DNA from 3 places in the Salmonella sp. FC25216 genome. Region 3 is predicted to be linked to each of the others. Evidence: predicted binding sites of a transcription regulator. Region 3 holds the regulator's gene; each other region holds the start of a gene.

Region 1 (5,287 bases), on a different contig from region 3:
CAGCGCGCTTTGTCCGCGAGTGACAATGGCGCAACGTAATCCATGCTGCTGGAGTTGCAGTCCGCATAGCAAACCGGCGAGACCGCCGCCCATAATAACCGTATCAAATTTCATCCTGGTGCTCCTTCTCCAGACCGCATAATCCCTGATAAACCCAGCGCGTGAATTCGCTTTCGCGCAGTGCGTCTCCCCAGGCGACAGGTTGTACGCCCTTCCAGCGTTCATTCAGAAACTCAGAGAGTTGCGTAATAGATTGCGCCGCGGTCGTCACATTAAAACGCTGCAGCAGCCCGGCTGCGCGGCAGGCGCACAGTTCGCCCTGGCAAGTGCCCATGCCTACGCGGGTGCGACGACGCAGATCCAGCAGGCTATTCACGGTTAAGTTTTCGACGGCATACTGCACTTCACCGGCCGTGACGGCCTCGCATTCACAGACCAGGCTACGGTGTTGGCGGCCTTCACTCAGCCATCCCGGCGTGCGATCGCCATGCCGATAAACCGCCGATCCGCGTAGCGGCGCGGGAAGCGAGATAATGCGTTTCAGCGTATGTTCCGTAGACTCTTTTGAGCCAGGCAACGGCGTATCCGCCGTGATGCAGGGGCGTGTATTGCCCAACTTGCGGCACACGGCGTCGGTGGCCCATTCCGCCATCAGGCGGTAAGTCATTAGCTTCCCGCCGGTAATGGTAATGAAGCCTTCAAGCCCGTCGCGCTCGGCGTGGTCGAACAGCACAATACCGCGGCTGACGTTACGACCGCTGGGATCGTCATCGCTGGCCACCAGCGGGCGGACGCCAGAATACGCGCGCAGAATACGCGTCTTCGCCATGACAGGGGCCAGTTTTTCCCCTTCACGCAGCAGGATATCTACTTCATCTGCGGTAACGCGGTTGCTGTCTATCTCATTGTAATCAATATGGGTAGAGGTGGTGCCGATCAGTGAAATCGTATCGCCAGGTACCAGAATGTCGGCATCCGATGGTTTCCGGCAGCGGTTAATCACATGCTGGTTGATCCGATGGTCCATGATCAACAGCGACCCTTTTGCCGGAAACATGCGGATACTCAGGTCGGCGTATTCGGCGATCCGTTGTCCCCAGATACCTGCCGCATTGACCACCACCGGCGCATGAAGCGTCTGGGTTTCGCCAGTGAGATGGCTGCGCACATGAACACCGCAGACCGTTGCGCCTTCACGAATGAGCCCGGTTACTTCATGCGCTGTTAACACGATTGCGCCATGTTCTCTGGCATCCAGCATATTGGCGGCGGTAAGGCGGAAAGGGTCCACGGTGCCATCCGGCACTTTTACCGCGCCGATGAGCGCAGGATTAACGGAGGGCTCAATGATGCGCGCCTGCTGCGGATCGATGGCTTCAGCGCGAATGCCTGCCGCTTCACAGGCGTGAATAAAGGTGGCCTGAAACGCAAGATCATCTTCCGGTAACGTAATAAACAGACCATCCGTCGGTTCGACACAATGGCGGGCGATCCGTTTTAAGATCTGGTTTTCACTAATGCACTCGCGCGCGGATTCCGCGTCAGTAACGGCATAACGAGCGCCGCTGTGCAGCAGCCCGTGGTTACGCCCGGTCGCGCCGGTCGCAATATCATGCCGCTCCACCAGGATGACACGTAAACCGCGCAGCGCGCAGTCGCGGGCGATCCCTGCGCCTGTTGCTCCACCGCCAATGATAATCACGTCACTTGCTTGCGAGTCACGAGTTTTCATTGTTTTTCCTCACAGTTCGTTTTTTATCATTTAGCCATACAAATCATATGGAATGTTTGATTTCGCGCATAATCGCTCATTATTCGAAAATGAAACGTGATTTCGTGCGCTTTTCTGAACATTATTCATAAATCTGTAACAATATGTGCTGTAATTCACATTCATGAGACAGATCTTTACTTAACATCGCGGCCACACTGGGAACAGCGGGGTCGTTTGAACGAACTGCGGTGTTTATCTCTAAATAAAATACGGGCCACGGAGGCTACAATATGTTGAGTATTTTTAAACCAGCGCCGCATAAAGCGCGCTTGCCAGCGGCGGAGATTGATCCGACCTATCGCCGGTTACGCTGGCAGATTTTCCTGGGGATATTCTTTGGCTATGCCGCGTATTATCTGGTGCGCAAGAACTTTGCCCTCGCGATGCCCTATCTGGTAGAGCAGGGTTTTTCGCGCGGCGATCTGGGCTTTGCGCTATCCGGGATTTCCATCGCTTATGGTTTTTCGAAATTTATAATGGGGTCGGTGTCCGATCGCTCGAATCCGCGCGTTTTCCTGCCGGCAGGGTTGATTCTGGCCGCAGCAGTCATGCTGTTTATGGGTTTTGTGCCGTGGGCGACGTCCAGCATCGCCGTGATGTTTGTGCTGTTGTTCCTTTGCGGCTGGTTCCAGGGGATGGGGTGGCCGCCGTGCGGTCGAACGATGGTTCACTGGTGGTCGCAGAAAGAGCGCGGCGGCATTGTGTCGGTCTGGAACTGCGCGCATAACGTCGGCGGCGGGATCCCACCACTGCTGTTCCTGCTGGGGATGGCGTGGTTTAACGACTGGAAAGCGGCGCTCTATATGCCAGCCTTTGGCGCGATTGTGGTGGCGTTGTTCGCTTTCGCAATGATGCGCGATACGCCGCAATCTTGCGGTCTGCCGCCTATCGAAGAGTATAAAAACGACTATCCTGACGACTACAACGAAAAAGCGGAAGAAGAGCTCACCGCGAAGCAAATCTTCATGCAGTACGTATTGCCGAACAAATTACTGTGGTATATCGCTATCGCCAACGTGTTTGTCTACCTGCTGCGCTACGGTATCCTCGACTGGTCGCCAACGTACCTGAAAGAAGTGAAGCATTTCGCTCTGGATAAATCCTCCTGGGCATATTTCCTCTATGAATATGCCGGTATTCCAGGCACCCTGCTGTGCGGCTGGATGTCAGACAAAGTATTCCGCGGCAACCGTGGCGCGACGGGCGTATTCTTTATGACCCTGGTCACTATTGCGACCATCGTTTACTGGATGAACCCGGCTGGCAACCCAACCGTTGATATGATTTGTATGATTGTTATCGGCTTCCTGATTTACGGTCCGGTGATGCTGATTGGTCTTCATGCGCTGGAACTGGCGCCGAAAAAAGCGGCGGGTACGGCGGCGGGCTTTACTGGTCTGTTTGGTTATCTGGGCGGTTCTGTCGCCGCAAGCGCCATTGTGGGTTATACCGTTGACTTCTTCGGTTGGGATGGCGGCTTTATGGTGATGATTGGCGGCAGCATTCTGGCGGTAATCCTGCTGGTGGTCGTGATGATTGGCGAAAAACGCCATCATGATGAGCTGCAGTTAAAACGCAACGGAGGCTAATAAACATGAAAACCACACTGAAAAACCTTAGCGTGGCACTGATGTTGGCAGGAATGGCAATCGGAAGCGGTGCCGTGGCGGCTGAAAAAGTCGTCATTGCCCACCGTGGCGCCAGCGGTTATCTGCCGGAGCATACGCTACCGGCGAAAGCGATGGCGTATGCGCAAGGGGCAGATTACCTGGAACAGGATTTGGTGATGACAAAGGACGACCATCTGGTCGTCCTCCATGACCACTACCTTGATCGGGTGACTGACGTCGCTGACCGTTTTCCGGACCGGGCGCGTAAAGATGGGCGTTATTACGCTATCGATTTTACCCTGGACGAAATTAAATCCCTGAAGTTTACCGAAGGGTTTGATATTGAAAACGGCAAAAAAGTACAAACTTATCCGGGGCGTTTCCCGATGGGAAAATCTGATTTCCGCATTCATACCTTTGAAGAGGAAATTGAATTCGTTCAGGGATTAAATCACTCTACCGGTAAAAATATTGGTATTTATCCGGAAATTAAAGCACCGTGGTTCCATCATCAGGAAGGGAAAGATATTGCCGCGAAAACGCTGGAAGTGCTGAAGAAGTATGGTTATACCGGCAAGCAGGATAATGTCTATTTGCAGTGTTTTGATGTCGCTGAGCTGAAACGTATTAAGAATGAACTGGAACCCAAAATGGGGATGGATCTCAATCTGGTTCAGCTTATTGCGTATACCGACTGGAATGAAACACAGCAGAAACAGCCGGATGGTCGTTGGGTGAATTACAACTACGACTGGATGTTTAAGCCGGGCGCCATGAAGCAGGTGGCGGAATATGCGGACGGTATTGGTCCGGATTACCATATGTTGGTTGCGGAAGGCTCGACGAAAGGGAACATCAAGCTGACTGGAATGGTGCAAGACGCGCATCAGAATAAGATGGTAGTTCATCCTTACACTGTGCGTGCCGATCAATTGCCAGACTATGCCACAGATGTCAATCAGTTGTACGATATCCTGTATAACAAGGCGGGGGTCGACGGGCTGTTCACCGACTTCCCGGATAAGGCGGTCATGTTCCTGCAAAAAAATGATTAAAGGTATGCCATAGTAGAAGTGAAGCGCCGGATGAGGGCATAAACGCCTCATCCGGCCTGGCGCAACGTTCGCCAGCGTAGGTCTGGTAAACGCAATGCCATCAGGCGGTGTTGTTTTATAGCAAGCCCTCATCGGTCAGTGTTTCCATACATTTTTGCAATAAAAATAGCGGACTTCCTTCTACCGGCGGTTCTTTTGCTAACAGGGAAATTTGTCGATAAAAGGTGGGTTCCAGCGCCACGGAACATAATTTTCCTGCCGTGGCTTTTAAGGTTAACTCTGGCAATAAGGCGATGCCTAATCCCTGTCGAATAAAACTCAGCGCAGTATCGGGATGGTTAAATTCATATTTAAATATCGGCTCAATACCCTTTTCTTTAAACAACGCCATAATGCTTAACTCATAACGACCTTTACTGACAATTAGTGGTTCGTCCATCAGTTCTTCGACCGTTACTGTACTGTTAGTCGACAGGGGATGATTTTCAGGCACTACTACGGTGAATTTATCCCGGTAAATGGGGACACAATACATACCGTTGACCGGAAAAGGAACGAAACCGGCATCAATACTTCCGTCCTGCAGCGAATCAATAATAGCCGTACTGTTCTCTTCATAGGGGATAATTTTTACATTTGGATGATGGCTTTCAAAATAGCGAATTACGCCAGGTAAAATACAGGCGCAGGCGCTGGGAAAACAGCCAATCCGTAGCGTACGGGCCGGGTTCTTTTTTTCTTGTTCGGCAATCTCTTTTACCGCGTTGACGTCGCGCTGGATCGCGCGTAAATGCCTGACGATGCGGCTACCGGCGGCGGTAAGCTCAATCTCTTTGCGACGATCACGA
Region 2 (5,287 bases), on a different contig from region 3:
TTCGACGGCGTAACAATTTGCAACCATGCCACCCGCCCTAACAGCAATGCCATACTGAGCAGAATGGCAGTGCAAAGTAGTGCAAAACGTATGGGCGTAAAATTACGGGTATCGCCGTCGCTTTTCTTTTTCACCTGATCTCCAGCCGAATCATTTTTCAGGTGATTGATTTAACGGGAAACGGCAGGAAAAACCAGAAAAAACAATGCTAATAATATCGCGCCTTTGCAACAAATCGCTAACGAGAGCGCATTCAGACACATTTTGAAGGATATTGAATTAAAAAGCCCCGCTTTTAGCGAGGCTTTATATCTGAGGCTGACGCGACAAACCGCATCAAATCAGTGGGGTCGATCAGATAGCTGTTACGTTAACAGCAGCCGGACCTTTCTGGCCGTCCTGAATTTCGAACTCAACGTTCTGGCCTTCAGCCAGAGTTTTGAAGCCATTGCCCTGGATAGCGGAGAAGTGTACGAACACATCTTTGCTGCCATCAGCCGGAGTAATGAAGCCAAAACCTTTGGACTCGTTGAACCACTTAACTTGACCTTTAATCTTTGCCATTTGCAAAATTCCTTAGAGTGTTTTCTTTGCCCGCAGGCATAACATAGATAAAACTGAGACATTACTGCTTGAGGCACTAATATAAGGTTCGGCAGAGAAGCGGTATTCAACGTCAACGTGTTTACTCAGGACTTCTTTACTGAAAATGCCACACATAAACAGAACTGTACCTCGTTTAACCCAAAGCCTGTTATCACATACAACGTTAATTATGGCAAGCCATTTTTAAACGTGTCTCGATCCGTCGCACAAATTACGAGAACCTTCACAAATTGACAGCACGTTTATGCAACAAAACTGCTGAAAATATATCCTTGCAAATTGGCGGACTTCCTGACAACGTCATTGCTGAACTGCCACTTTTTTACCATAGCTCAATAAGTTCGCTTCTTCCAGTACATCAAATCACATTTAAAAGCTGTATCTTTTATATCACTTTTTATGCAGATTAATGCATAAATTATCACAATGCTAAAAAACACCTTTTAATCAAAATAATAGAAAAGAAAAGAGGTATTCGACACTGCTTCCTGTGAAATTTCTCGCCTTTACAGGATGTCTTAAAATAATGAACAAACAATGACAATCCACAAAAAGAGAGAGAAACGTTTCGCTTTTAATAGACAATGATCGATATCACAAAATTGACATATACACATTTGTTATAGATATAAAACTATGTTTCATATAAAGCCATATATTATCTAAGGCGTTGATACTGTATTGTCAGTTACAAGCGGCAACACTGACAAATCCGAAGGGGGAATGGGGCGTATGGCATCTGGCTGCTTGCGCCCCGGTAAGCGTTATCGTTCAGCAACCAGACGGATGATGTCCTCATCCTCCTTCCGCTCGCTTGCCGCTATTGCGGGTTCAGCGTCTTTTTCTGGTTCGTTTGCTTCACAAAGGCGGCGCAACAACGCGTTTTGCCGCTTCTGTTGATCCAATAACGCTTCGAGCAATTCTATCTGCTCGTTAGCGCGGGAACTTGCCCGGTTGACAAAGAACCAGATCGCCAGCCCGACCACCAGAACCACCATTGATACTATTAAAGATGCAAGAGAAAACGCACCAGAGTTTAAAACATCGTTCATTTCACCACCTCAATGTAGAGACGTCATTCTACCACTGCTACACGGGAAGGAAATCTCTGGTATAAAACGTTTACCAGGGAATAAATTTATTGATGGCGCAAATACCGCTGAAAAATTGTACATCCTGATCGCACATGATATTAAACACCTGCGCCGACAGCAACAGGCATACCACCACCACGATGCCGAGAACGACCCATCGAAATTTTTTCACTCCACTCTCCGATCTTACATCTTATGTCGCTAAATTATCATGGGTTACCTAAACCAGGAGTAACTGTAGCGGCATTATATGTTTTTAGGAATGATTCACTTGTTTCAATCAATGTACACGCTACTCTTATTCTAACTAAAAAAGAAAAGAGGTAGTAATGCGTTTGATCATTCGCGCAATTGTATTGTTTGCCCTGGTGTGGATAGGCCTGCTGCTGAGCGGCTATGGCGTACTGGTGGGAAGTAAAGTGAACGCTGCGGGGCTAGGCCTGCAGTGCCATTACCTGACTGCACGTGGCACCACCACGGCGCAATATGTCCATACCAATAGCGGCATCATTGGCTTTTCTGACTGTCCCCTTTTCAGAAAAAGCGCCACTGTCGTGGATAATGGCTAAGCGATAATAAATAATTTCACAGCGAAACTATCACGGATGATTACCCTATATTAGCTGTTGTTTATAAGCGTCGTTAAATAATGTTTTAATAACCGTTAAATAAGCCGACAGTCATTATCCTCTTTGACCATTCCATCTCACCAGATGTTATAAAAAAAGCAGCTACATTTTTCGCGGCTGCTTTTTTTAACGTCATGCTAATAACGTTGCTTAGAAGGGATAATCGTTGTAACCCATTTGTTCAGAAATTTTACGCGCGGCGGCGTGTAACATAGCCACATATTCCTGTAGGCGCTCTTCTGAAAAGCGCAGCGTCGGGAACGAAATGCTTAACCCTGCGATTACCACGCCAAAACGGTCGAATACCGGTACGCCGATACAACGTAACCCTTCTTCCTGTTCTTCATTATCTTCACCGTAGCCTTGCGCACGTACTTTATCCAACAGCGGCAGCAACGCTTCAGTACTGGTAATGGTTCGTCCGGTGCTTTGTTTATACTCTACGCCGTCGAGAATCTGCTTAACCTCATCGCGATCGCGCCAGGCCAGAAGCACTTTACCGATGGCCGTACTGTACAGCGGATTACGACGACCAATGCGTGAGTACATCCGTAGATTGTACATAGAGTCAATTTTATGGATATAGACAATACTGTCTTCATCCAACGCGCCAAGATGGATAGTTTCTTTCGTCAGACGAGACAGTTCGCGCATCTGAATGTCCGCACTGCGGATCAAATCAACATTTTGCAAGGCTCGCGCGCCCAGTTCAAACAGCTTTAACGTCAGAGAGTATTTTTCAGACTCCCCCTCCTGAGCCACGTAGCCCAGCGTTTTCATGGTTTGCAAAAAGCGATAAACGGTGCTTTTCGACATCATGACGCGCTGCGATAGCTCGGTAATCCCTATTTCACGCTCTTCACCCAGCGCCTGCAGAATGCCGAAAACCTTCAGCACAGAAGATACAGAATCAGGCTGTTTATCCAGATCTGCGTTTGCCATTTATCACCTCATTACGAGTGTTTTATAAAATTCAGAACGAGTTTTTATTATAATTTCACGCCAGGTCGCCCGCAATCCATCTTTGCTTACTTCGTTACAAATCTGCGACATAACACCTCAATATTGATGCTAAAATTATTATTCAGCTCATAATTATCATTATTACAAAATACTTATGGAAAAAACACGGGCCGACGGCCTGCCCCTCCCGCAGAGATACGGTGCTATCCTGACGATTATTATCGGTATTTCGATGGCGGTTCTGGATGGCGCAATCGCTAATGTCGCGCTGCCAACTATTGCGACTGATCTACACGCCTCCCCTGCCAGCTCTATCTGGATTGTCAATGCGTACCAAATCGCGATTGTCGTCTCACTACTTTCCCTGTCTTTTTTAGGCGACATGTTTGGTTATCGCCGGATCTATAAATGTGGTTTAGTGGTATTTCTGCTTTCATCATTGTTTTGCGCGCTTTCAGACTCGCTGCAAATGCTCACGCTGGCGCGCATTGCGCAGGGGTTTGGCGGCGCGGCGCTAATGAGTGTAAACACGGCGCTGATTCGACTTATCTACCCCCAGCGTCATCTGGGACGAGGCATGGGAATTAACTCTTTTATCGTCGCTGTCTCTTCCGCCGCTGGTCCAACAATCGCCGCGGCGATCCTGTCCATCTCATCATGGAAATGGCTGTTTCTGATTAATGTCCCATTAGGTATCATCGCCTTAATTCTGGCTATACGCTTTTTACCGGCAAACATCGCCCATGACGCTAAGCCTCGCTTTGACTTACCGAGCGCGGTAATGAATGCGCTCACATTCGGCCTGCTGATTACTGCGTTGAGCGGCTTTGCTCAGGGACAGTCGCTAGCGTTGATTGGCGCAGAGCTGCTCGTCCTAGTCGTGGTTGGTTTTTTCTTCGTTCGCCGCCAGCTTTCTTTGACCGTCCCCTTGTTACCCATTGACTTGTTACGCATCCCGCTCTTTTCGCTCTCAATCGGCACGTCAATTTGCTCGTTCTGCGCGCAAATGTTGGCCATGGTCTCGCTACCTTTTTACCTGCAAACCGTGCTGGGCCGTAGCGAAGTAGAAACCGGCCTGTTGTTGACGCCCTGGCCGCTGGCAACGATGGTGATGGCGCCGCTGGCCGGATACCTGATAGAACGTTTTCATGCCGGTTTGCTGGGGGCGCTGGGAATGGTGATAATGGCAGCCGGATTGTTTGCTCTGGTCATGTTGCCAGACTCCCCCTCCGATGTGAATATTATCTGGCCGATGATCCTTTGCGGCGCAGGGTTTGGCCTGTTCCAGTCGCCGAATAATCACACCATTATTACTTCCGCGCCGCGTGAGCGCAGCGGTGGCGCCAGTGGGATGCTGGGCACGGCGCGACTGTTAGGCCAAAGTACTGGTGCCGCACTGGTAGCGCTGATGTTGAACCAGTTTGGTGACAGCGGAACCCACGTGTCGCTGCTGGCGGCGGGCTTTCTGGCGACCCTTGCCGCCATCGTCAGTGGACTTCGGATCACCCACCCCCGGATCAAGGGATAAAAAAGGTTCATCGCAGGTTAGCGTGAACCAATAGAAAACGGCAGTCAGAACGTTTAGGTTTGTATTCGCCAGAACACCCCCTGAACTTTCAAAACTGCCGTTACTATGAATGCTAGCCTGACTTCTCTTTCTGGAAAGGGTTCAGTGTCTCTTCCTGCACTAAAATTACTCCCGATACACGGCTCATTCGCCTCCAGCCTCTGACTTCCCTAACCCCATATTATCGCTCCGCATATTCATGATACTTCCCTGCGACGTACCTGCTCAGTTAGAAGGTCTCGCTGGATGTACCCGTTCGCCGCTTACGCTGCTCATCCTGCGGCATTATGACCGAAAAAATCAACTGGCTGCCTGAGCGTCAGCGATACACCTCCACCCTGTCGGCGTGAATAGCTATATGGACATGAACACTGCGTTACTGGAAGCCAGTCAGCCATTAAATACAGTCGATGTGATGAAAACGGCAC
Region 3 (5,287 bases):
CCAGGCGTTGGGTGTATTGCGTCTGTTCCTGATGATGACGCGTAATCGCCTCCTGTAGCTGCGTCTGACGCTTTTGTTTCGGGGTAATTTGCCCCTGAAGCGCGGCGAGACGCTGACGTAGTGGACGTTGCCGGGTATGTAACGCCCTGGCTTCCGCCAGCGCCTGTGGCGTGAGATCGAGCATGAGCGGCGGTAGTGCGTCGAGTTGACGCGTATCGCTCATCAACTGCTGTTGCCATTGGCTCAGTTGCGCCCGATCGTGGGATTGTTGTGTTAATAATGCTCGCCAACCCGCCAGTTCGCTGTGCCAGACGCGGATGCCGTCGTGTTCCGCCAGCCATGCCTTCAACCGCTGCCCTGTGGCGTTCAGTTGCGTGGATTGTCGATGCGCGCAGGCGCGGATACTCTGGCGCAGGCGATACGCGCTTTGTAAGCGAGCATTCACTTCATCAATGTGCTGGCGAACCCGCTCAACGGCGCGGGTTTGTTCCTGAATGCGCTCCCAATGCGGGCGCAACTGGCGAGCAGGTTGCGCCAGAGTCAGCGCCGCGAGCTGCGGCTGCGCTTTTTCTCGCGCCTCTTGCGCCGCGTACAGCGACTGCTGCCGGGCGTGTAATTCAGTGTGGAGCTCGTTTTTTCGGGTCAGCCAGTGAAGGTGCTGCTGCTGTACCTGCTGGCCGGCCAGCAGGCGTTTCTCTTCGTCAGTAAGCGCCTGCAAACTGGTTTCCAGTTGCTGTAACTGTTCGTCCGCCAATAGGGCGACGCCGCTGGCCTGCGCTTGTAACTTTTCCAGTTCGAGACGGGCTGATTTATGTTTTTCAAATACCTGTGCGGATATCTGCCCGTAAATCTCAGTGCCGGTGAGCTCCTCCAGAAGCTCTGCGCGCTCTTTCGCTTTGGCGTTAAGAAAGGCGGCGAACTGCCCCTGTGATAACAACATCGAACGGGTGAAGCGCCCGTAGTCCAGCCCGGTCAACGTGGCGATCATCTCCAGTTTATCCTTTACCTTATCGGCAAAGATTTTTCCGTCTGAACACCGCGCCAACTCCACGCGTGGTGCCTGGAGATTGCCGTCAGGCTGATTTCGGGCGCGGTTCTGGCTCCAGAACGCGCGCCAGGCTTCGCCTTTTACCTCAAACTCCACTTCGGCCAGACATTCCGCCGTATCGCGCGTCATCAAATCGTTTTGCGATTGCGATACCGTATTCAGGCGCGGCGTTTCGTGGTACAGCGCCAGGCAGATGGCGTCAAGCAAGGTGGTTTTTCCCGCGCCGGTCGGGCCGGTGATGGCGAATAACCCGTTACTGACAAACGGTTCGGCGGTAAAGTCGACCTTCCATTCTCCTTTCAGCGAGTTCAGGTTTTTCAGACGCAAACTGAGAATTTTCATGCCTCATGCTCCTCATTCAACGCGTAGAGCGTGCTGGAAAAGAGCTGATTCAGGCGCTCGCGCTGCGGGGTATCTAACGCTTCCAGCGCCAGCCGCCGCGCAAAAACCTCCTCCACGCTAAGCTCGCTTAATGTTTCCCGCCGTTCGTTCGCCAGCGAGCGTTCACGCTGTTCGCGGCTACGACGCACCAGTAATACTTCTACCGGTAGCGACTCCGTTAATGTCTGTATTTTTCTTTGTATATCATGTAGATAATCATCGCTGGTGATTTCAATATCCAGCCAGACGGGGGGCGATTGCTCAATGCCGCGCCACTGCTCAAGCTGTTCGGTAATTGACGCCAGGTCGCCTTTTAAAACCGCCAATGGTTGGCTAACGGGGATGGCCAGACTTTCGGTACTTTGCCATTTCCCCTGGTCGAAGGTCACCAGATGCACGCATTTGCTTTTGCCGCACTCATCAAAGCTGAGGGCGATGGGGGAGCCGCAATAGCGGATATGCTCTGTGCCGCCGACACATTGCGCGCGGTGAATGTGTCCCAATGCGATATAATCCGCTGGTGGGAAATGCTCCGCCGGAAAGGCATCCAGCGTACCGATATAAATGTCGCGTACCGCATCGCTTTTGCTGGCGCCGACGGTGGTTAAATGCCCCGTCGCGATAACCGGCAACTTCCGTTCGCCGCGTAGCAGGCACGCTTCCTGGTACTGCTGTTGATAATAATCGGCAATCGCATGAAGGAGTTGCTGCTGTTTCTCGCTGCCGGACAACCCCGCCTGGCTGGTAATAATGTCGCGCGGGCGTAAAAAGGGAATGGGGCACAGTACGGCGCCGGGAGAACCATCGCGGCGATGAAGTAGTTGCGGCGCATAGCCCGCGCTGGCGATCACGGTTGTATTGAGAAACGCCAGAATTTCGCGTGACTCGTTAAGCGTGGCAACGGAATCATGATTACCGGCCAGCACCACTAAATGACAGCCTGTTTGCTGTAAATTAACGACAAAACGGTTATAAAGTTCTCGGGCATAGCTTGGCGGCGAACCGGTATCAAAAATATCGCCTGCGACAATAATGGCATCCACCTGATGGGACTGCGCGGTCTCCAGCAGCCAGTCCAGAAAAGCCTGATGCTCCGCGGCGCGGCTTTTACTGTAGAAATTTTGTCCCAGATGCCAGTCAGAGGTATGGAGGATGCGCATAATAGTTCCATGCAAAAAAAGCGTGAACGGGATTATACACGTCATCCCCTCCATTTTTGGGCGCAATTTACCGCCAGTAGACGGTAATGCAATGTTTCAACGGTGTCATAAATCATCAACATGCTGTCAATACCACCCCTTTTTTTCATAAATCTGTCATAAATCTGACGCATAATGGCGCGGCATTGATAACTAACGACTAACAGGGCAAATTATGGCGAGACGTATTCTGGTCGTAGAAGATGAGGCGCCGATCCGTGAAATGGTGTGCTTCGTGCTCGAACAAAATGGCTTTCAGCCCGTAGAAGCCGAAGATTATGACAGTGCGGTGAATAAACTTAATGAACCCTGGCCGGATCTCATCCTTCTTGACTGGATGTTGCCCGGCGGGTCTGGGTTACAGTTTATTAAACATCTCAAACGTGAAGCCATGACCCGGGATATTCCTGTGGTTATGCTGACGGCGAGAGGTGAGGAAGAAGATCGCGTGCGCGGGCTGGAAACCGGCGCTGACGATTACATTACCAAGCCGTTTTCCCCCAAGGAGTTGGTGGCGCGCATTAAGGCCGTTATGCGGCGTATCTCACCGATGGCGGTCGAAGAGGTGATCGAGATGCAGGGACTGAGCCTTGATCCTGGCTCTCATCGCGTGATGACCGGCGACAGCCCACTGGATATGGGGCCGACCGAATTTAAATTACTCCATTTCTTTATGACGCATCCGGAACGGGTTTATAGTCGCGAACAGCTACTCAACCATGTCTGGGGCACCAATGTGTACGTTGAAGACCGGACGGTCGACGTGCATATTCGCCGTTTGCGTAAGGCGCTGGAGCACAGCGGCCACGACCGGATGGTGCAAACGGTACGCGGGACAGGGTATCGTTTTTCGACCCGCTTTTAATGCCTTTTCCGCCAGTAGATCACAGGCTTCTGGCGGAGAAGGCTTTCCATTCTTGAGGGAGTATGACGCGTGCTGGAACGGCTGTCATGGAAAAGGCTGGTGCTGGAGTTGGTGCTCTGTTGCATCCCCGCGCTTATCCTTAGCGCTTTTTTTGGTTATCTGCCGTGGTTTTTACTGGCGGCGGTGACGGGACTGCTTGCCTGGCATTTCTGGAATTTATTGCGCCTCTCCTGGTGGCTGTGGGTCGACAGAAGTATGACGCCGCCGCCGGGACGGGGAAGTTGGGAGCCGCTGTTATACGGTTTACACCAGATGCAGTTGCGAAATAAGAAGCGCCGCCGCGAGCTGGGGAACCTGATTAAACGTTTTCGCAGCGGCGCGGAGTTGCTGCCTGATGCAGTGGTACTGACCACAGAAGAGGGCGGCATTTTTTGGTGTAACGGTTTGGCGCAACAGATACTGGGGCTACGCTGGCCGGATGACAGCGGGCAGAATATTCTCAATCTGCTGCGTTACCCGGAGTTTACCCAGTATTTAAAAACGCGTGATTTCACCCGTCCGCTTCATCTGGTGCTGAATACCGGGCGGCACCTGGAGATCCGTGTCATGCCTTATACCGATAAACAACTCCTGATGGTGGCGCGCGATGTGACGCAAATGCATCAGCTTGAAGGCGCCAGGCGTAACTTTTTCGCCAACGTTAGCCATGAGTTGCGTACGCCATTGACGGTATTGCAAGGCTATCTGGAAATGATGCAGGAGGGGGCGACGCGAGAGAAAGCGCTGCATACGATGCGCGAGCAAACGTATCGTATGGAAGGGCTGGTAAAACAATTGCTTACGTTGTCTAAAATTGAGGCGGCCCCGGCGCTGTTATTAAATGAAAAAGTGGATGTACCGATGATGCTGCGGATCGTGGAGCGTGAAGCGCAGACGCTCAGCCAGCAGAAGCATACCTTTACGTTTGAGGTCGACGATAGTCTTAGCGTTCTGGGCAACGAAGAGCAGCTACGCAGCGCGATCTCAAACCTGGTGTATAACGCGGTAAACCATACGCCGGCGGGAACGCATATTACGGTGAGCTGGCGACATGTCGCGCATGGCGCTGAGTTTTGCATACAAGATAACGGTCCGGGGATTGCCGCTGAGCATATTCCTCGTCTGACCGAACGCTTCTACCGTGTCGATAAAGCGCGTTCGCGTCAAACGGGCGGCAGCGGCCTGGGGTTGGCGATTGTGAAACATGCGCTGAATCACCATGAAAGCCGCCTTGAAGTCGACAGTTTGCCTGGTAAAGGAACGCGATTTAGCTTTGTTCTGCCGGAACGTTTAATTGCCAAAAATAGCGTCTAATTACCTTTCGTAAGTATAACTTTCCATAAGCCAGCGGATGCTGGCTTATTTTCTTTGCAGTTAATGCGGGGGCGCTGAAACTTTCAACGTCTGGTGGTTTTTTGTTCGCATGATTAGCCATAACTTTTTCATGAGAATGGTGTTTTATTCTGGTTGTAAATTTCATATCGCTATATTCATCTGGTTTTTAGATCCCACCTTGCTTTAAAACGTTATAAGCGTTTAAATTGCGCTCCAGGTGCTGTCATTACGGCTGCATTTGCGCGGTAAATCGAAAAACAATTCTTCGCCGCATCGGTCCGGGAGTTTTTCCCGCTGAAATTGATAAAAAACGCCGCTTTATAATCCTCCGGGAAAGGCAAAAATTTTAATGTTTACAACATCACCATCCACAGGCAGTAAGACTTTATGACCCATCAGTTAAAATCGCGCGATATCATC

What was found. The regulator PhoB, encoded in region 3, activates phosphate uptake and scavenging genes when phosphate is short. The targets are predictions, from matches to a motif close to CTGTCATAAAACTGNCNNAT.
Region 1: a site for PhoB is predicted at 1,855-1,874, ahead of glpT (glycerol-3-phosphate transporter). Genes of this name have one in related genera too.
Region 2: a site for PhoB is predicted at 3,363-3,382, ahead of kdgR (DNA-binding transcriptional regulator KdgR). Genes of this name have one in related genera too.

The regions. Positions count from the first base shown of each region.
Region 1 is NZ_JBDGON010000006.1:332,601-337,887, forward strand. It holds gene glpB (glycerol-3-phosphate dehydrogenase subunit GlpB) at 1-114, opposite strand, end outside; gene glpA (anaerobic glycerol-3-phosphate dehydrogenase subunit A) at 104-1,732, opposite strand; gene glpT (glycerol-3-phosphate transporter) at 2,005-3,363, shown strand; gene glpQ (glycerophosphodiester phosphodiesterase) at 3,369-4,439, shown strand; gene AC3G3F_RS14650 (LysR family transcriptional regulator) at 4,555-5,287, opposite strand, start outside.
Region 2 is NZ_JBDGON010000002.1:159,146-164,432, reverse strand. It holds gene ftsI (peptidoglycan glycosyltransferase FtsI) at 1-134, opposite strand, end outside; gene cspE (transcription antiterminator/RNA stability regulator CspE) at 355-564, opposite strand; gene AC3G3F_RS04250 (DUF2627 domain-containing protein) at 577-720, opposite strand; gene AC3G3F_RS04245 (YebO family protein) at 1,371-1,658, opposite strand; gene mgrB (PhoP/PhoQ regulatory lipoprotein MgrB) at 1,729-1,872, opposite strand; gene AC3G3F_RS04235 (YobH family protein) at 2,030-2,269, shown strand; gene kdgR (DNA-binding transcriptional regulator KdgR) at 2,480-3,271, opposite strand; gene AC3G3F_RS04225 (MFS transporter) at 3,447-4,820, shown strand; gene AC3G3F_RS04220 (hypothetical protein) at 5,218-5,287, shown strand, end outside.
Region 3 is NZ_JBDGON010000007.1:171,714-177,000, reverse strand. It holds gene sbcC (exonuclease subunit SbcC) at 1-1,390, opposite strand, end outside; gene sbcD (exonuclease subunit SbcD) at 1,387-2,589, opposite strand; gene phoB (phosphate response regulator transcription factor PhoB) at 2,804-3,493, shown strand; gene phoR (phosphate regulon sensor histidine kinase PhoR) at 3,563-4,846, shown strand; gene brnQ (branched-chain amino acid transporter carrier protein BrnQ) at 5,255-5,287, shown strand, end outside.